Regions from separate parts of the Arthrobacter sp. CC3 genome, predicted to be linked through region 3. Evidence: riboswitches for the same ligand, from Rfam matches in the RefSeq annotation. Region 3 holds a riboswitch; each other region holds the start of a gene.
The links. Region 3 has a riboswitch for S-adenosylmethionine ahead of PV761_RS07730 (aminotransferase class V-fold PLP-dependent enzyme). Riboswitches for the same ligand answer to the same signal wherever they lie in the genome.
Positions count from the first base shown of each region.

Region 1: linked by a shared signal. The riboswitch ahead of PV761_RS17090 (DUF1737 domain-containing protein) and the one ahead of PV761_RS07730 (aminotransferase class V-fold PLP-dependent enzyme) in region 3 are both predicted to bind S-adenosylmethionine.
Region 2: linked by a shared signal. The riboswitch ahead of PV761_RS01170 (homoserine O-acetyltransferase) and the one ahead of PV761_RS07730 (aminotransferase class V-fold PLP-dependent enzyme) in region 3 are both predicted to bind S-adenosylmethionine.

Region 1 covers NZ_JARCCY010000031.1:9,550-14,718, forward strand. Annotated here, with positions in the region: gene PV761_RS17080 (aromatic amino acid ammonia-lyase) at 1-909, opposite strand, end outside; gene PV761_RS17085 (NtaA/DmoA family FMN-dependent monooxygenase) at 914-2,242, opposite strand; SAM riboswitch class IV at 2,442-2,556, shown strand; gene PV761_RS17090 (DUF1737 domain-containing protein) at 2,591-2,902, shown strand; gene PV761_RS17095 (rhodanese-like domain-containing protein) at 2,899-3,309, shown strand; gene PV761_RS17100 (O-succinylhomoserine sulfhydrylase) at 3,310-4,518, shown strand; gene PV761_RS17105 (hypothetical protein) at 4,629-5,169, shown strand, end outside.
Region 2 covers NZ_JARCCY010000002.1:281,033-286,201, forward strand. Annotated here, with positions in the region: gene PV761_RS01160 (VOC family protein) at 140-778, opposite strand; SAM riboswitch class IV at 939-1,054, shown strand; gene PV761_RS01165 (bifunctional o-acetylhomoserine/o-acetylserine sulfhydrylase) at 1,129-2,445, shown strand; SAM riboswitch class IV at 2,537-2,652, shown strand; gene PV761_RS01170 (homoserine O-acetyltransferase) at 2,665-3,879, shown strand; gene PV761_RS01175 (MFS transporter) at 4,074-5,169, shown strand, end outside.
Region 3 covers NZ_JARCCY010000009.1:135,004-140,172, forward strand. Annotated here, with positions in the region: gene PV761_RS07720 (ribosome small subunit-dependent GTPase A) at 1-955, shown strand, start outside; gene hisN (histidinol-phosphatase) at 1,019-1,831, shown strand; SAM riboswitch class IV at 2,047-2,160, shown strand; gene PV761_RS07730 (aminotransferase class V-fold PLP-dependent enzyme) at 2,196-3,608, shown strand; gene PV761_RS07735 (class I SAM-dependent methyltransferase) at 3,689-4,477, shown strand; gene PV761_RS07740 (metal-dependent transcriptional regulator) at 4,510-5,169, shown strand, end outside.

The DNA.
Region 1 (5,169 bases), on a different contig from region 3:
CCACCGGACAGCGCCGTGGGTCTGGGGCGCCGCCCGGAAGGACAGCGCGTCCTGCACGGAAACCTCCCGGGTGTGGTCCTCCAGCCAGCCGCCTTCAAGGAGCCGCAGCACATGGGCCGCGGTGACGGCTTGCCCGTGCACGGCTTTGGCGGCCTGGACCGCCGGCGAAAACGGGCTGAGGTTGCCGCCGCCGTCGTGCCTTGCCGTCGCCTCAAGCGACAGTGCGAGCGCCGTGTCCGCAAGGTCGGCGAGCCGCAGGATGCGGTGCAGCGCCAGCGCGCCGACACCGATGGAATAGGAGTTTGAGCTGACCAGGGCCAGGGCTTCGCCTGGCGCCAGTTCCAGCGGGGCCAGCCCGGCGTCGGCCAGGGCCTGCCCGCCGGGCACCAGCTGCCCGTCCGCCCCCACGGCCTGTCCCTCCCCGATGGCGACGGCGGCCACCGCCGCCAGGTGCGTGAGGTCGGCGGAACCTACGGATCCTTCGCGCGGGATGGCGGGGACCACGCCCCGGTTGAGCATGTCAGCGTAGAAACGGGCTGTTTCCGGCCGGACTCCCGAGCCGCCCCGGCTGAAGCCCACCAGCCGCGCCAGGATGACGGCCCGGACCTCGTCAGCGCCCAGCAGGTCCCCCACTCCGCTGTTGTGGTACCGCACCACCTGCACCTGGTAGGCGAGGATCGACTTCTCCTCCACGGCGGTGTCACGCCCGGAACCCAGCAGCGTATTGAGGCCGTAGACGCGGTGGCCGGAGTCGATGGCCTGCTGCACCACCTCCCGCGAGCGCCCGACCAGCTCCAGCGCGTCCGTGCTCAGGACGAACTTCACGGCCGGGTCAGCCGCGGCCTCGGCGATGTCCCTGGCACGCAGGTGCGCCGTGCCGATGAGGAAGTTTCCGCTGCCGTTGCCCATGGGACTAGAAGTCCAGCAGGTTCCGGCGGAAGCCGCCGTCGCCATAACTTGTCCGGAGCAGCCCGCGGCGCCGCAGCACGGGCGCCAGGCGGTCCAGCACCCCGTGGACGGTGGCCGGGTCCACGAAGCCGGAGAACAGGAACCCGTCCCCGCCCACCTGGGCCCCGGTCTCCTCGAGGTAGTCAGCAATGTCCTCGGCTGTGCCGATGATGCTGTCCCCGGCGCCGCCGCTGCGGGCCTGCAGGAGCTGGCGCAGCGTGGAGCCCGGCGGACCGGCTTTGGCGAAGTGGTCCAGGGTGCCCTGGTTGCTGTTGGTGGTCAGTTCAGGGAGCGGGGCGTCAAGGTCGAACTTTTTGAAGTCGATGACGGAGAGGTACGAGATGGAGTTCAGCTGGCTGTCGATGTCGCGCTGCGTGAGTTGGCGCCGCTGCTCCCGGAGCTCGTCCGCTTCTGCCCGGGAGCCGACCACGGTGGGCTTGAGGACGAACAGCACCTTGACGTCGTCGGGGTTCCGCCCTGCCGCGGCTGCCTCGGCCCGGATCGAGTCCCGGTAGGCCTTCATGCCGTCCGCACCCCTGGCCAGGGCGATGGCGACGTCCGTGTTGGCACCCGCGAACGCCTTGCCCCGCGGGGATGCCCCGGCCTGCACCAGGACCGGCTCCTCGGGCAGCGGCGCCGTGTTCAGCGGCCCCCGGACTTTGAAGAACTCGCCGTCGTGGTTGATCGGGTGGACCTTCGTGTGGTCCGCGAAGATGCCGGCCTCCGCGTCCTCCACGATCGCGTCCGGCTCCCAGCTGCGCCAGAGCTTGCGCACCACGTCCACGAATTCCTCCGCCTTCTCGTAGCGGAGATCGTGCTCAATCTGCTGGTCCAGGCCGTAGTTCTGCGCGGCAAGGTCGCTGCCGGAGGTCACCACATTCCAGCCCACCTGGCCGTTGGAGAAGTGCTGAAGGGTAGCCAGCAGCCGTGCCGCGGTGAACGGCGGGTAGAAGGACGCACTCACTGTGGGAACAATGCCCAGGTGCTCGGTGGCGGAGAGCAGGTACGGAACCAGGGCCAGCGGATCGTGTTTGGGAGCGAAGGACGCCTGGGCCAAGGACACTTCGGCGCTGCCGCCGTAGGTGTCCGGCACGGTGAGGGAGTCCTCGATGATGAACAGGTCCAGCCCGGCCCGCTCAAATTCGCGCACGGCGTGCTGGTACAGGGCGGGTTTTTTCCAGTCGTACCCGATGCCGTAGCCGGGCGTGCCCCAGCCCTGGACGCCGAAGCCGTGACCCACAAACCAACCGAAGTGCAGCATGGGACTGACTGTATTCCCGTTCGATCCATTCACGGCTGCCTGATTTCATCCGGCGTTACAGCGGTTCATCTCCCGTCATTATCCTCCCGGCAGGTTCTTTTGTAACGGCAATATGGGGTCACGTACGGGTCACCGGAAACGCGGGGGCAGTGCCGCGTTCTGCCATGTCCCGTTACGGAAGATGACGACGACGGCGGTGCGGGCCGCCGTCGTAAGTGTTACGTTTTTGGGGAGTAATGAGAACCGGTGCCAAGCCCTGACTGGCCGGTCGGCAACCCTCCTTCCACGGCGGGGTGCCTCAGGTGAATACTCGGCATATCGACCCATTCGAGCTGCAAGCGTGAGAGAAGGAGATCCGTCGTGTCTGACGCACCCGCCCCACTGGCTACCGAACCGGCCGCCGCCGGCCAGGACCAACCGGCCCAGGACCTGCCCCAGGAAAAGCTGGCCTACAGGCTGATTACCGGCCCCGACGACCGCTCGTTCTGCGAGCGCATCTCCGCGGCCCTGGCCGATGGCTATGTTTTGCACGGGAGCCCGGCAGCCACGTTCAACGGCACCAGCGTGATCGTGGCGCAGGCCGTGGTGCTGCCCGCAGCCATCGCCAGCTCGGACGCCGCGGTGGCAACGGCGGTGGACGAACTTGAGTTCGACCTCGACTTCCCCGGCGAAGGTTTCGAGGGCCACGCATGAGCTACGCCGGAGACCTGACCCCGCAGGACGCCTGGGCCAAACTGGAACAGGGCGCGGTACTGGTGGATGTCCGCACCGAAGGCGAATGGGCCCACATCGGCATCCCGGACACAAAAGCCACCGAAAACGATCCCCTCTTCATCCAGTGGACGTTCCCCGGCGGCATCCCCAACCCGGAATTCATTCAGCAGCTGAAGCAGCAGGCACCGGAGGACACCGGCGTCGAACTGGTGTTCCTCTGCCGATCAGGCGTCCGCTCGATCGCCGCGGCAATCGCCGCCACGCAGGCCGGCTTCACCGCCTACAACGTCCTCGAAGGCTTTGAAGGCGAACCGGACCGTTACGGCGAGCGCACCGTCAACGGCTGGAAAAACCGCGGACTGCCCACCAACCTCGGAAAGAACTAAGTGACTTTCAATCCCGACGCCGCCGGCTGGAGCCCCGACACCCAGGCTGTCCGCGGCGGCCTTGACCGCACCAACTTCCAGGAGACGGCCGAGCCGATCTTCCTCAACTCCGGCTTCGTGTATGAGTCCGCAGCAGCCGCAGAACGCGCCTTCACCGGCGAAGACGAACGGTTCGTGTACTCCCGCTACGGCAACCCGTCCGTGGCCACGTTCCAGGAGCGGCTCCGGCTGCTCGAGGGCACCGAGGCGTGCTTTGCGACGGCGTCCGGCATGTCCGCCGTCTTCACGGCCCTCGGTGCGCTGCTGGCCGCGGGCGACCGCGTGGTGGCTGCCCGGTCGCTGTTCGGCTCCTGCTTTGTGATCCTGAACGAAATCCTGCCGCGCTGGGGCGTGGAAACGGTGTTCGTGGACGGTCCGGACCTGGAGCAGTGGCGGGCCGCCTTGGCCGAACCGACGACGGCGGTCTTCTTCGAGTCGCCGTCGAACCCGATGCAGGAGATCGTGGACATCGCCGCGGTCAGCGAACTGGCCCACGCGGCCGGGGCAACGGTCGTCGTCGACAACGTCTTTGCCACTCCCCTGCTGCAGCGCTGCGGCGAGCTCGGCGCAGACGTGATTGTGTACTCCGGAACCAAACACATTGACGGCCAGGGACGGGTGCTCGGCGGCGCCATCCTGGGCACCAAGGAGTTCATCGACGGACCGGTCAAACAGCTCATGCGCCACACCGGGCCTGCGCTGTCCGCCTTCAACGCCTGGGTACTGACCAAGGGCCTGGAGACCATGGCGCTGCGCGTCAACCATTCCTCCGCCTCGGCGCTCCGCCTGGCCGAATGGCTCGAGGAGCAGCCGGCTGTCAGCTGGGTCAAGTACCCGCTGCTGAAGTCGCACCCGCAGTACGAGCTCGCCGCCAAGCAGATGAAGGCCGGCGGCACCATACTCACGCTGGAGCTCTCGCCGTCGGCGGGCCGCACGGCGAAAGAGGCAGCCTTTGCGCTGCTGGACGCGCTGCGGATCATCGACATCTCCAACAACCTTGGCGATGCCAAATCGCTCATCACCCACCCGGCCACCACGACACACCGCGCCATGGGTCCGGAAGGGCGCGCAGCCATCGGGCTGAGCGACGGCGTGGTCCGGCTGTCGGTTGGGCTCGAGGATGTCGACGACCTCATCCGCGACCTGGAGCAGGCGCTCAAGCAGATCTGACCGGCGCAGGGCGGAACCGCCTTGTGAGTCATGCTTCGTGGTGGCCTTTCTGCTGGACCTCGGTGGCGGTCTTCTGCCCGGCCACTTGACGCCGGTGCAAGGATGAAGTCATGTCCTTCTTTGACGATGTGCCGGAGCCGCCCCAGCGGCCGCGCCCGCCCAAGCACGTACCTCCGGTTTGGGCCGGCCCGCCTTCTGACGAGCTTCCGGCGGTTGTCCCGCTGGGCCAGTTCCTTCACCGGTCGGCGCGAATGATCATGGCGGCGAAAAGCGTGGACGTCTTCTCCATCGGGTGCCTGATCGAGGTGGTGTGGTGCGTCCGCCGGTCCGATGAGACGGACAGTCAATGGAGCGTTGTAACAGATCAGTGTTTCAACCGCGGCGGCTACCGGTTGGATTCGGAAACCGGCCGTGGGGGCGCATTGCGTTTTGGTGTCGCCCTTCCGGACGGACGGAAGACCACCACTTCCCATCTGCACCTGGGCATGTTTGACGGATCGGAGCAGGTGGCGGGGCCGGTGCTGATGATGGCGGGCGGCGGAGGCGGTTCAGCGAACGACGAGGAAATTTTCTCCTCCACGCGGTTCTGGCTCTGGCCGCTGCCGTTGGGCGGGGACACCCTACTGGTGGCGCAGTGGGATGACCTTGGCA
Region 2 (5,169 bases), on a different contig from region 3:
GGGTTAGCCGAACCGGCCGGGTTAAAAGGATTCGGCCGCTATCGGTGGGTGGCGTCGTTGGCACCCGCTGATAGCGGCCGAAGATCGGGGGCAGCAGGCTGCCGGGTGGTCCCTTGGGGGACCACCTTGTGGAACAGGCTCAGATGGTTACTGCCCCGGAAGCGGTCTCGAAGGTGACCGAGAGGATTCCGGGTGTTCCCTTCGGGGCGACCCATTCAACGGCCACATCCTCCAGGGGCTTCTCCACCGGTTGGCCGAGCCATTCCGTGACGCGTTCGGCCGAGCCGGCGATGGTGAGGCTGGACATCTTAACGTTGCTTGGGTAGGCGTTGGACGGGTGAAGTTCCGGGTCGCCTTCCCACTTAAGCATGTACGGAACCTGCGGGTCTGCAATGAGGCCCAGGATGCCGATCTGCTTCCAGACAAGTTCGCGGCCGTCGGGGAACTTGCGGTTGCCGTTGACAGCCGAGCGGCCGAGGCGTTCTTCGAACGGTGCCAGGTCGTCCACTTCGACGCACCAGCCCATCCAGCCGCCGCCGGCTGCGGAGCGTGCCCGGACAGCCTGCCCGAACGGAGCCTTGTCGGAGGCCGGGTGGTCCAGGACCTCCACCACCTCCAGATACTTGTGCCCGGCGAGCGGGATAATCATGTTGCGGGTGCCAAAACGGGGGTGTACCCCGCCCTTCACGGCTTCGACGCCGAGGGCGGTTGCAATACGTTCGGTGGTGGCAGCCAAGCCATCTTGTTCACAGGCGTAAGAGACGTGATCCATGCGCATGCCCTCATCTTGGCACTTTGTGATGGAGCTCTCAGCTAAGGGTGGCCTAACCAAGATGGGATGTCATCGCGGACCCGCACAAGGCCCGTGAAATCACGCCGCTGACGTCCTTCGTCACAAAGCTGTTCACAGGCGATCCGCCCTTCCTAGACTGGGCCCAGGTCATGAGCGCCAGCATCGAGCCCCGGCTTGCTGGCCGGCAACCCTCGTTCCGCGGTGGGGTGCCCCGGGTGAAGACCTGGCCTGCCGGCAACCGCCGGGCGGCAAGCGCGGCACCAGTCCTGCCAGGGCATGTCCAGTACGGCATGTCCGGCACGGCCGAGGTGCCCTTCCTTAGAAGGAGCTCCCAGATGTCCAACGCATGGTCATTCGAAACCCGCCAGATCCACGCCGGCCAGGTGCCGGACAGCGCCACCGGTGCCCGGGCACTGCCCATCTACCAGACGACGTCGTTCGTGTTTCCGAGCGCCGAAAGCGCCGCCAACCGCTTCGCGCTGGCCGAACTGGCGCCCATTTACACCCGCATCGGCAACCCCACCCAGGATGCGGTGGAACAGCGCGTTGCCAGCCTGGAAGGTGGCCTGGCGGCGCTGCTGCTCAGCTCGGGCCAGGCTGCCGAAACCTTCGCCATCCTCAACGTGGCCGAAGTCGGCGACCATGTGGTGGCCAGCCCCAGCCTCTATGGCGGAACCTATAACCTGCTGGCCCACACCCTGAAGAAGTTCGGCATCTCCGTGACGTTCGTCGAGGATCCGGACAACCTCCAGCAGTGGAAGGATGCCGTCCGGCCGAACACCAAGCTCTTCTTCGCCGAGGTGGTCTCCAATCCGCGCCAGGATGTCCTGGACATCGAAGGCGTGTCCCGCGTTGCCCACGAGGCCGGCGTCCCGCTGATCGTGGACAACACCTTGTCCACGCCGTACCTCATCCGGCCGCTGGAATGGGGTGCCGACATCGTGGTCCACTCGGCCACGAAGTACCTCGGCGGGCACGGCAGCGCCATCGCCGGAGTGATCGTGGACTCCGGCAACTTCGACTTCGGAAAGGACCCGGAGAAATTCCCGGGCTTTAACACGCCGGACCCCACCTACAACGGCCTTGTCTACGCCCGCGACCTCGGGGCGGGCGGTGCCCTGGGCGCGAACCTGTCCTACATCCTCAAGGCCCGCGTCCAGTTGCTGCGCGACCTCGGTTCGGCGGTATCCCCGTTCAACGCCTTCCTCATCGCCCAGGGGCTGGAAACCCTGAGCCTGCGCGTGGAACGGCACGTGGCCAACGCGGTGACCGTCGCCGAGTGGCTGGAGTCCAGGGACGACGTCGAATCCGTCGCCTATGCGGGCCTGCCGTCCAGCCCCTGGTACGAGCGCGGCCGCAAGTACGGACCCAAGGGCACCGGTGCGATCGTGTCCTTCAACATCGCCGGCGGGGCCGAGGCGGGCAAGCGGTTCGTGGACGCCCTGGAGTTGCACTCCCACGTGGCAAACATCGGCGACGTGCGCTCCCTGGTCATCCATCCGGCGTCGACCACGCACAGCCAGTTGACGGCGGAGCAGCAGGCCGTTGCCGGCGTGACCCCCGGCCTGGTCCGCCTCTCGGTGGGGCTGGAGCACATCGACGACATCATCGCCGACCTGGATGCCGGTTTCCGCGCCGCCAAAGGCGACTGAGGACTATGACTCCCGGCGTCCGCGACGCCGGGAGTCATATTGATGTCACATTCTTAGCCATTGCGGCGACGCATTTCGTAGACTCTTTGAAGGTCATGAGTGCCAGCGACAGCCCCGGCTTGCTGGCCGGCAACCCTCCTTTCGCGGCGGGGTGCCCCGGGTGAAGACCTGGCCTGCCGGCCAGTTGGCGGCGGGCAAGCGCGAAGAAGAGGTCCTCAGATGACGATTGCCGTCACCCGCAGCGGTGTACCCGAAACAAATGTCCACGGAGTGGAAAAGAACGCGGATAAGAGCACAGGCGCCGGCACGGCGGGAACCCGGACAGATATCAACACAGTGGACACCAACGCCCCTGACGGCACCGTCAAGTTCCTCAGCGTTGGCGGGCTGGAACTGGAGGCCGGCGGCTTTCTTCCGGACGTGACGCTCGCCTACGAAACGTGGGGCACGCTGAACGCGGACCGTTCCAACGCCGTGCTGGTGCAGCACGCCCTCACCGGCACCACGCACGTCACCAGGGGTGCCAGCGACGAGGAAGGCTGGTGGGAGCAGCTGGCCGGCCCCGGCGCCCCCGTTGATACGGACAAGTACTTCGTGGTCTCCATTAACATCGTGGGCGGCTGCTATGGCTCCACCGGCCCGTCCACCCCGGCCCCGGACGGCAAGCCCTGGGGTTCGCGCTTCCCCCTGGTGACCCTGCGGGACACGACGGCGGCCGAGTCCCGGCTGGCGGATGCACTGGGGATCGAGAGCTGGTACGCGGTGTTGGGCGGCTCCCTGGGCGGAGCCCGGGCGCTGGAATGGGCCGTGAGCTACCCGGACCGCGTCCGGCGCTGTGCCGTGATATCCATCGGCGCCAGCAGCACGGCCGAGCAGATCGCCTTTGCCCAGGCCCAGACCCTCGCCATCCGCCAGGACGTCAACTTCAACGACGGCGATTACTACGGCGGCCCGGAGCCGGAAGCCGGCCTGGCCCTGGCGCGCAGGATAGCCCACATCACGTACCGGTCCGCGTACGAGCTGGAGACCCGGTTCGGCCGCAACGCGCAGAGCAGCGAGAGCCCGCTCGAAGCGGTGTCGCTGGGGGGCCGCGGCCGCTACCAGGTGGAGAGCTACCTCGACCACCAGGGCACCAAGCTGGTCCGGCGCTTCGATGCCAACAGCTACATCGCCATCACCGAAGCGCTCATGAGCCACGACGTGGGCCGCGGGCGCGGTCCGCTCAAGGACGCGTTGGCACGGGCCACGGCCGAGTTCTTTATAGCCGCCGTGAATACGGACCGGCTGTATTTTCCGGCGCAGTCCTATGAACTCGCGGCGGCGCTCCCGGGGGATGTGCCCGTGCACGTCATCGAAGCGCCCATCGGCCATGACGGCTTCCTGACCGAGATCGGCCAGCTCAGCACGCAGTTGCGGCAGAACTTCTTCGCCTAGGCCGCGCTTCTTCGCATATCGCCCGCTGGCCCAATGTGCATTTTTGCAGAGCAGTCCTGCAGAAAATGGCGTTGAGCCTGCGGCAATGTGAGTCCATACTCTAGGGGACCGGCGCGCGTTGGTGGTGCACATCACACGCGGCCGCTACGGAATGGTCCACATGGCGTCGACGGAGACGCCGAAGGAGTTCACAAATGAGCACGCAAGACTCCGCCGCAAGGCGCGTAGATGAGACTGACGTCAAGGCCTCCGGCCTGAAGAAGGTAGTGACGGCCTCGATGGCCGGCACTGTTGTTGAGTGGTATGAGTTCTTCCTCTACGCCTCGGCGGCAACACTGGTTTTCGGCAAGATGTTCTTCCCCAATTCCGGCACGGAGCTGGACGGGATCATTGCCGCCTTCGTCACGTACGCGGTGGGCTTCGTTGCCCGTCCCATCGGCGGCATCGTTTTTGGCCACTTCGGTGACAAGTTCGGCCGCAAGCAGCTGCTCCAGCTGAGCATCATCCTGGTGGGCGTCTCCACCTTTGCGATGGGCTGCCTCCCCACCTTCGCGCAGATCGGCTACTGGGCTCCCGCCCTGCTGGTGTTCCTGCGGTTTGTTCAGGGCTTCGCCGTCGGCGGGGAATGGGGCGGCGCCGTGCTGCTCGTGGCTGAACACAGCCCCAGCAAGTCCCGTGGATTCTGGTCCAGCTGGCCGCAGTCCGCCGTGCCCCTGGGCAACCTGCTCGCCACCGGCGTGCTGTTCACGCTGTCCTCCACGCTGTCCTCGGCCGACTTCCTCGGCTGGGGCTGGCGCGTCGCCTTCTGGCTGTCCGCAGTGATCGTGATCGTGGGCTACTACATCCGGACCAAGGTCCAGGATGCCCCCATCTTCCTCGAGGCACGCAAGGAAGTGGTCGTTGAGAACAAGGGCTACGGCGTGGCCGAGGTGTTCCGCCGGTACCCGCGCGGTGTCTTCACCGCCATGGGCCTGCGGTTTGCGGAAAACATCCTTTACTACCTCGTGGTCACGTTCTCCATCACCTACCTGAAGGTTGTAGTCCAGACCGACACGTCCAGGATCCTCCTGCTCCTGCTGGTGGCGCACTTCATCCACTTCTGCACCGTGCCGATGGTCGGCAAGCTTTCGGATGCCTTCGGCCGCAAGCCCGTCTACATGGCCGGCGCCATCCTCGGCGGCACCTGGGGCTTCTTCGCCTTCCCGATGATGGACACCAAGAATGACCTCGTCATCCTCGCCGCCATCACCATCGGACTCCTGTTCCACGCACTGATGTACGCCGGCCAGC
Region 3 (5,169 bases):
AGACAGCGGCAACGAACGCATCGTGGTGGCCGCGCGGGCACGCGAACTGCGCCGTTCGCCGGTGGTGGCCGGGGACTTCGTGTCCCTGGTGGGTGACGTTTCCGGAGAACCGGACACCCTTGCCCGGCTCGTAAAAATCCAGGACCGGCGCACCCTTTTGCGGCGGAGCGCCGATGACACGGATCCGATTGAGCGGGCAGTCGTGGCGAATGCGGACCAGCTCGTGGTGGTGGTCGCCGCTGCCAATCCGGAGCCGCGCACCGGTTTCATCGACCGCGCCCTGGTGGCGGCCTACGACGCCGGCATCGAGCCGCTGCTGCTGGTCACCAAGGCGGATGTCAAGGATCCCACCGAACTCCTGTCCAACTACCGGCACCTTGATTTCCCGGTCATCATCAGCCGGACCGCCGACGCCGCCGCCTCCGGCATCGATGCCCGCTCGGACGACGGGCTGTCCGCGCGCCTCGACAGCGACGCCGTCTCGCAGCTCCGTGCGCACCTCGACGGGAAGGTCACCGTCATGCTGGGGCATTCGGGCGTGGGGAAGTCCACCATGGTCAATGCCCTGACCGGCGCTGAGCGGGCCACGGGAGGAGTCAACGCCGTCACGGGGCGCGGACGGCACACGTCGTCGTCGGCACTGGCCCTGCGGATCAGTGACGCGCCGGCCGGAAGCTGGATCATTGACACCCCGGGCATCCGGTCGTTCGGCCTTGCCCACGTCGACCCGGACCGGATCCTGCGTTCGTTCCCCGACCTCGAACCCGGCACGGATTCCTGCGAACGCGGCTGCAAGCATGATGCGTCCGCCGTCAACTGCGGAGTGGACGCCTGGGTGGCCGAGGGACACGCAGGGCCGTCGGGCGCGGCGCGGCTCGCGTCCCTGCGCCGGTTGCTCGGTACCGATCCCCGGATGGAAGCGCAGGAAGCGAAGGAACTCGGCATCGTTTCCTAGCAGGCGGAGGGGCCAGGGACCTGACATCCCGCCCGGCCGGCCAAGAGACGGTAGTTTGGAACCATGACCCAACCCGCTTCGAGCTACAACGACGACCTGCGCCTCGCCCATGTCCTGGCCGACTCTGTCGACTCCCAGACCATGAGCCGCTTCAAGGCGCTGGACCTTCAGATTGAAACCAAACCGGACCTGACTCCGGTCACGGATGCTGACAAGGCAGCTGAAGAGTCCATCCGCGGCCAACTGTCCCGTTCCCGCCCGCGGGATGCCGTCCTCGGCGAAGAGTTCGGCAGTTCCGGGCACGGTTCCCGGCGGTGGATCATTGATCCGATCGACGGCACCAAGAACTTCGTCCGCGGCGTGCCGGTGTGGGCCACCCTGATCGCCCTCGTGGATGAAGGCGAGCCGGTGGTCGGCCTGGTCAGCGCGCCGGCGCTGGGAAAGCGCTGGTGGGCCGCGAAAGGGGCCGGCGCCTATATGGGACGGTCGCTTGCGGCCGCCACCCGCCTGAAGGTTTCGAACGTGTCCAAGCTCTCGGACGCCTCCCTCTCCTACTCGAGCCTTAGCGGCTGGAAGGAGCGCGGCAACCTGGACGAATTCCTGGGCCTCACGGAGGACGTCTGGCGGACCCGGGCCTACGGCGATTTCTGGTCCTACTGCATGGTGGCCGAGGGGTCCGTGGACATCGCCTGCGAGCCGGAGCTGAACCTTTACGACATGGCCGCCCTGGTGCCCATCGTCACGGAAGCCGGCGGCCGCTTCACTTCGCTGGAGGGAGTGGACGGTCCCTTCGGCGGGAACGCCCTCGCCACCAACTCAATCCTCCACTCCGAGGTCCTCAAACGGCTTAACCCGGACATCGACGACCTCCTCTAACACGCACGGCACCCCCGGGTGCGGCCATGAGCGAGGCTGATCAAGGCGCTGCTGATTGAACGCAGTGCCGAATAAACGACGGCGGGCGCCCCTCCCAAGGGGGCGTCCGCCGTCGTTTATTCGGCCGCATCGCCCTTCTTCCGGCGCACGTAACAATCCGCTTAATAATTGCCGCAGCTTTCCCGCGGCGCCGTCAATGTCCTAATCTCGAAACAGGTCACGAGTGCCAGCGCTAAACCCCGGTTTGCTGGCCGGCAACCCTCCATTCGCGGTGGGGTGCCCCGGGTGACGACCAGGCCGGTCCGGAACGGACCCGGCAAGCGCGGATCCCCGGAGTGAGGGGTCCCTTTACAGTGAGGTCCCCATGACTACTGCCACGTTCCCCGCAAACCCCGGAACCGCCCCCGCCACAACCCGCCTGGACGAGCGGTTCAGCGTCGCCCGGCGCCCCCTCTCGGCCGTGACCGGCGCGGAGATCCAGGCTCCATTGATCCAGGGCGGCCATGTCCGCTACGCGAACCTGGATTACGGCGCATCAGCACCGGCACTGTCCATCGTCTCGGCGTACCTCAACGAGATCCTGCCGTACTACGCCAGCGTGCACCGCGGCGCCGGCTACGCCTCGCAGATCAGCACGTCCGTGTACGAAAATGCACGGAACATCGTCCGCGGCTTCGTCGGTGGCAGGCCGGACGATTCCGTCATTTTCACCAGGAACACCACCGACTCCCTGAACCTGCTGGCTGGCTGCCTGCCGGTGGCGGACGGCCGCCACACCGGTGAGGTGCTCTACCTCGACATCGAACACCACGCCAACCTGCTCCCCTGGCAGGGCGTGCCGCACCGCAGCGTGGTTGCCGCCCCCACCCTGAAGGCCACCCTGGAAAGCCTCCGCATTGAACTCCGGCAGGGCGACATCAGCCTGCTGGCCGTCACCGGTGCCTCCAACGTCACCGGCGAAATACTTCCGATCCGCGAACTGGCCGCACTTGCGCACGAATACGGCGCACGGATTGTGGTGGACGCGGCTCAGCTGGCCCCGCACCGCCGCATCGATATCGCAGCGGACGACGTCGACTACCTCGCCTTCTCGGGTCACAAGCTGTACGCGCCTTTCGGGTCAGGCGTCCTCGTGGGCCGGCCGGACTGGCTCGACGCCGGGACACCCCACCTGGCAGGCGGCGGAGCCGTCCGCGAGGCCCGGCTGGATTCCGTCAGCTGGGCCACGGGACCGGCACGGCATGAGGGCGGCTCCCCCAACGTGCTCGGGGCTGCCACGCTTGCCCGCGCCACCCAGGTCATCGGCGCTTTGGACCAGGAGCTGTGGCACGCCCATGAGACCGCCATCCGCTCCTTCCTGGTAGAAGGGCTGCAGAGGATCGACGGCGTCACCGTGCACCAGATCTTCAGCGACACCAATGACACCATCGGTGTGGTCAACTTCTCCGTTGCCGGCTACGACGCCGGCCTGGTTGCGGCCTACCTCTCCGCCGAACACGGCGTGGGCCTGCGGGACGGCCGCTTCTGCGCCCACCCGCTGCTCAAGCGGCTGGGACTGCCCTCGGGCTCGCTCCGCGCAAGCTTCGGCGTCGGCTCCCGGCTGGAGGACGCCCAGCGCCTGCTCGCCGGCATCGAGGAACTCCGCCGCACTGGCCTGGGCTGGGACTACGTTGTGGACGCCGGCCGCTGGGTGCCGGCCAACGACACCCGCAGCTACCCCGAGTGGGCTCCCAACACCCCCGGCACCGCCGGCGCAGCACCCTGCACCGACGACTAAGGCCCGGGGGCCCTGCGGGCCGCGGTCCGTGCGGTAAATTCGAGGGGTAAGAATTCCAGCCTGCCCGAAGGAGACTGCACGTGGCACGGGGAGGCCCCAAACTGCACCACCAGCGCCGCTACGAGCTCGGCCAGAGCTTCCAGGACGGCGGTGAACACTATGACCGTGTCCGCCCAAGCTACCCTGGCGACTCAGCGGACTGGCTGATCCACAGCGCCGGGGGCGCAGCCGGGGCCGGCACAGCAGGCGCATCCGACGCCGCTGACATCGGCGCCGGGACGGGCAAGTTCACCGCGTTGCTGGTGCAGCGCGGCCTGGCAGTCTCCGCAGTGGATCCTTCACCGGACATGCTTGCCCAGCTGCGGCTCGTCCTGCCGGGAGTTCCGGCGACAGAGGGAACAGCGGAGGCAACCGGACTCCCCGACGCGGCGTTCGACGTCGTCGTTGTTGCCCAGGCCTGGCACTGGTGCGATCCGCTCCTGGCAAGCACCGAACTGTCCCGCATCCTCCGCCCCGGCGGGGTGCTGGGACTGGTGTGGAACCAGCTGGACACGTCCGTCCCCTGGGTCCACCGCCTCTCCCGGATCATGCACGCCGGGGACGTGCACAAGCCGGACTTCCGCCCAGCGATCGGGCCGGAGTTCGACGGGCTCGAGAGCCACCTGACACGCTGGGAAGACCCCGTGACCACCGGAGACATCGTCGAGCTGGCAAAGTCCCGCAGCTACTACCTCGCAGCCGGCGAGAATACGCGCGCAAAGGTCCGCCACAACCTGGACTGGTACCTCCACGAGCACCTGGGCCATTCCCCGGCGGACACCATCGGACTCCCATACCTCACCCAGACCTGGCGGGCGTTCAAAGCATGAGTGCCCGCAGCCAAAGCGGTAGGCTTGGACTCGTGAAGACCAGCGCGCCCTCCTCCTCCATCGAGGACTACGTCAAGGTCATCTACTCCTTCACGGAGTGGCAGGACAAGCCCATCACGTCCTCGCAGCTGGCCCAGCGGCTCGGAGTCGCCAACTCCTCGGTCTCGGAGATGGTCCGCAAACTCAAGGACCAGGGACTGGTTGACCACAAGCCATACAGCGCCATCACGCTCACGGCGGACGGGATCCGGCTCGCGCTCTCCATGGTCCGGCGGCACCGCCTGATCGAGACCTACCTCGTCCAGGAACTCGGCTACAGCTGGGATGAAGTCCACGACGAAGCCGAACTCCTGGAACACGCAGTGTCGGATACCTTCATTGAGCGGATGGCCCGCAAGCTCGGCAATCCCCTGCGCGACCCGCACGGCGACCCCATCCCGGCAGCGGACGGCACGGTACACATGCCGCACGCCCACCGGATGAGCGAACTCGACGACGGCCACACCGGCCGGATCACCCGGATCAGCGACGACAACCCCGAACTCCTGCGCTATCTTTCCGCCCAGGAAATCGACCTCGATGCCGACATCGAAGTGCTCGGCCGGAAGCCGTTCGGCGGCGCACTGGTGGTCCGGATCGGCACCGCCGGCGCCGGCCGCGAATTCGACCTCGCCGATGAGGTGTCGTCAGCG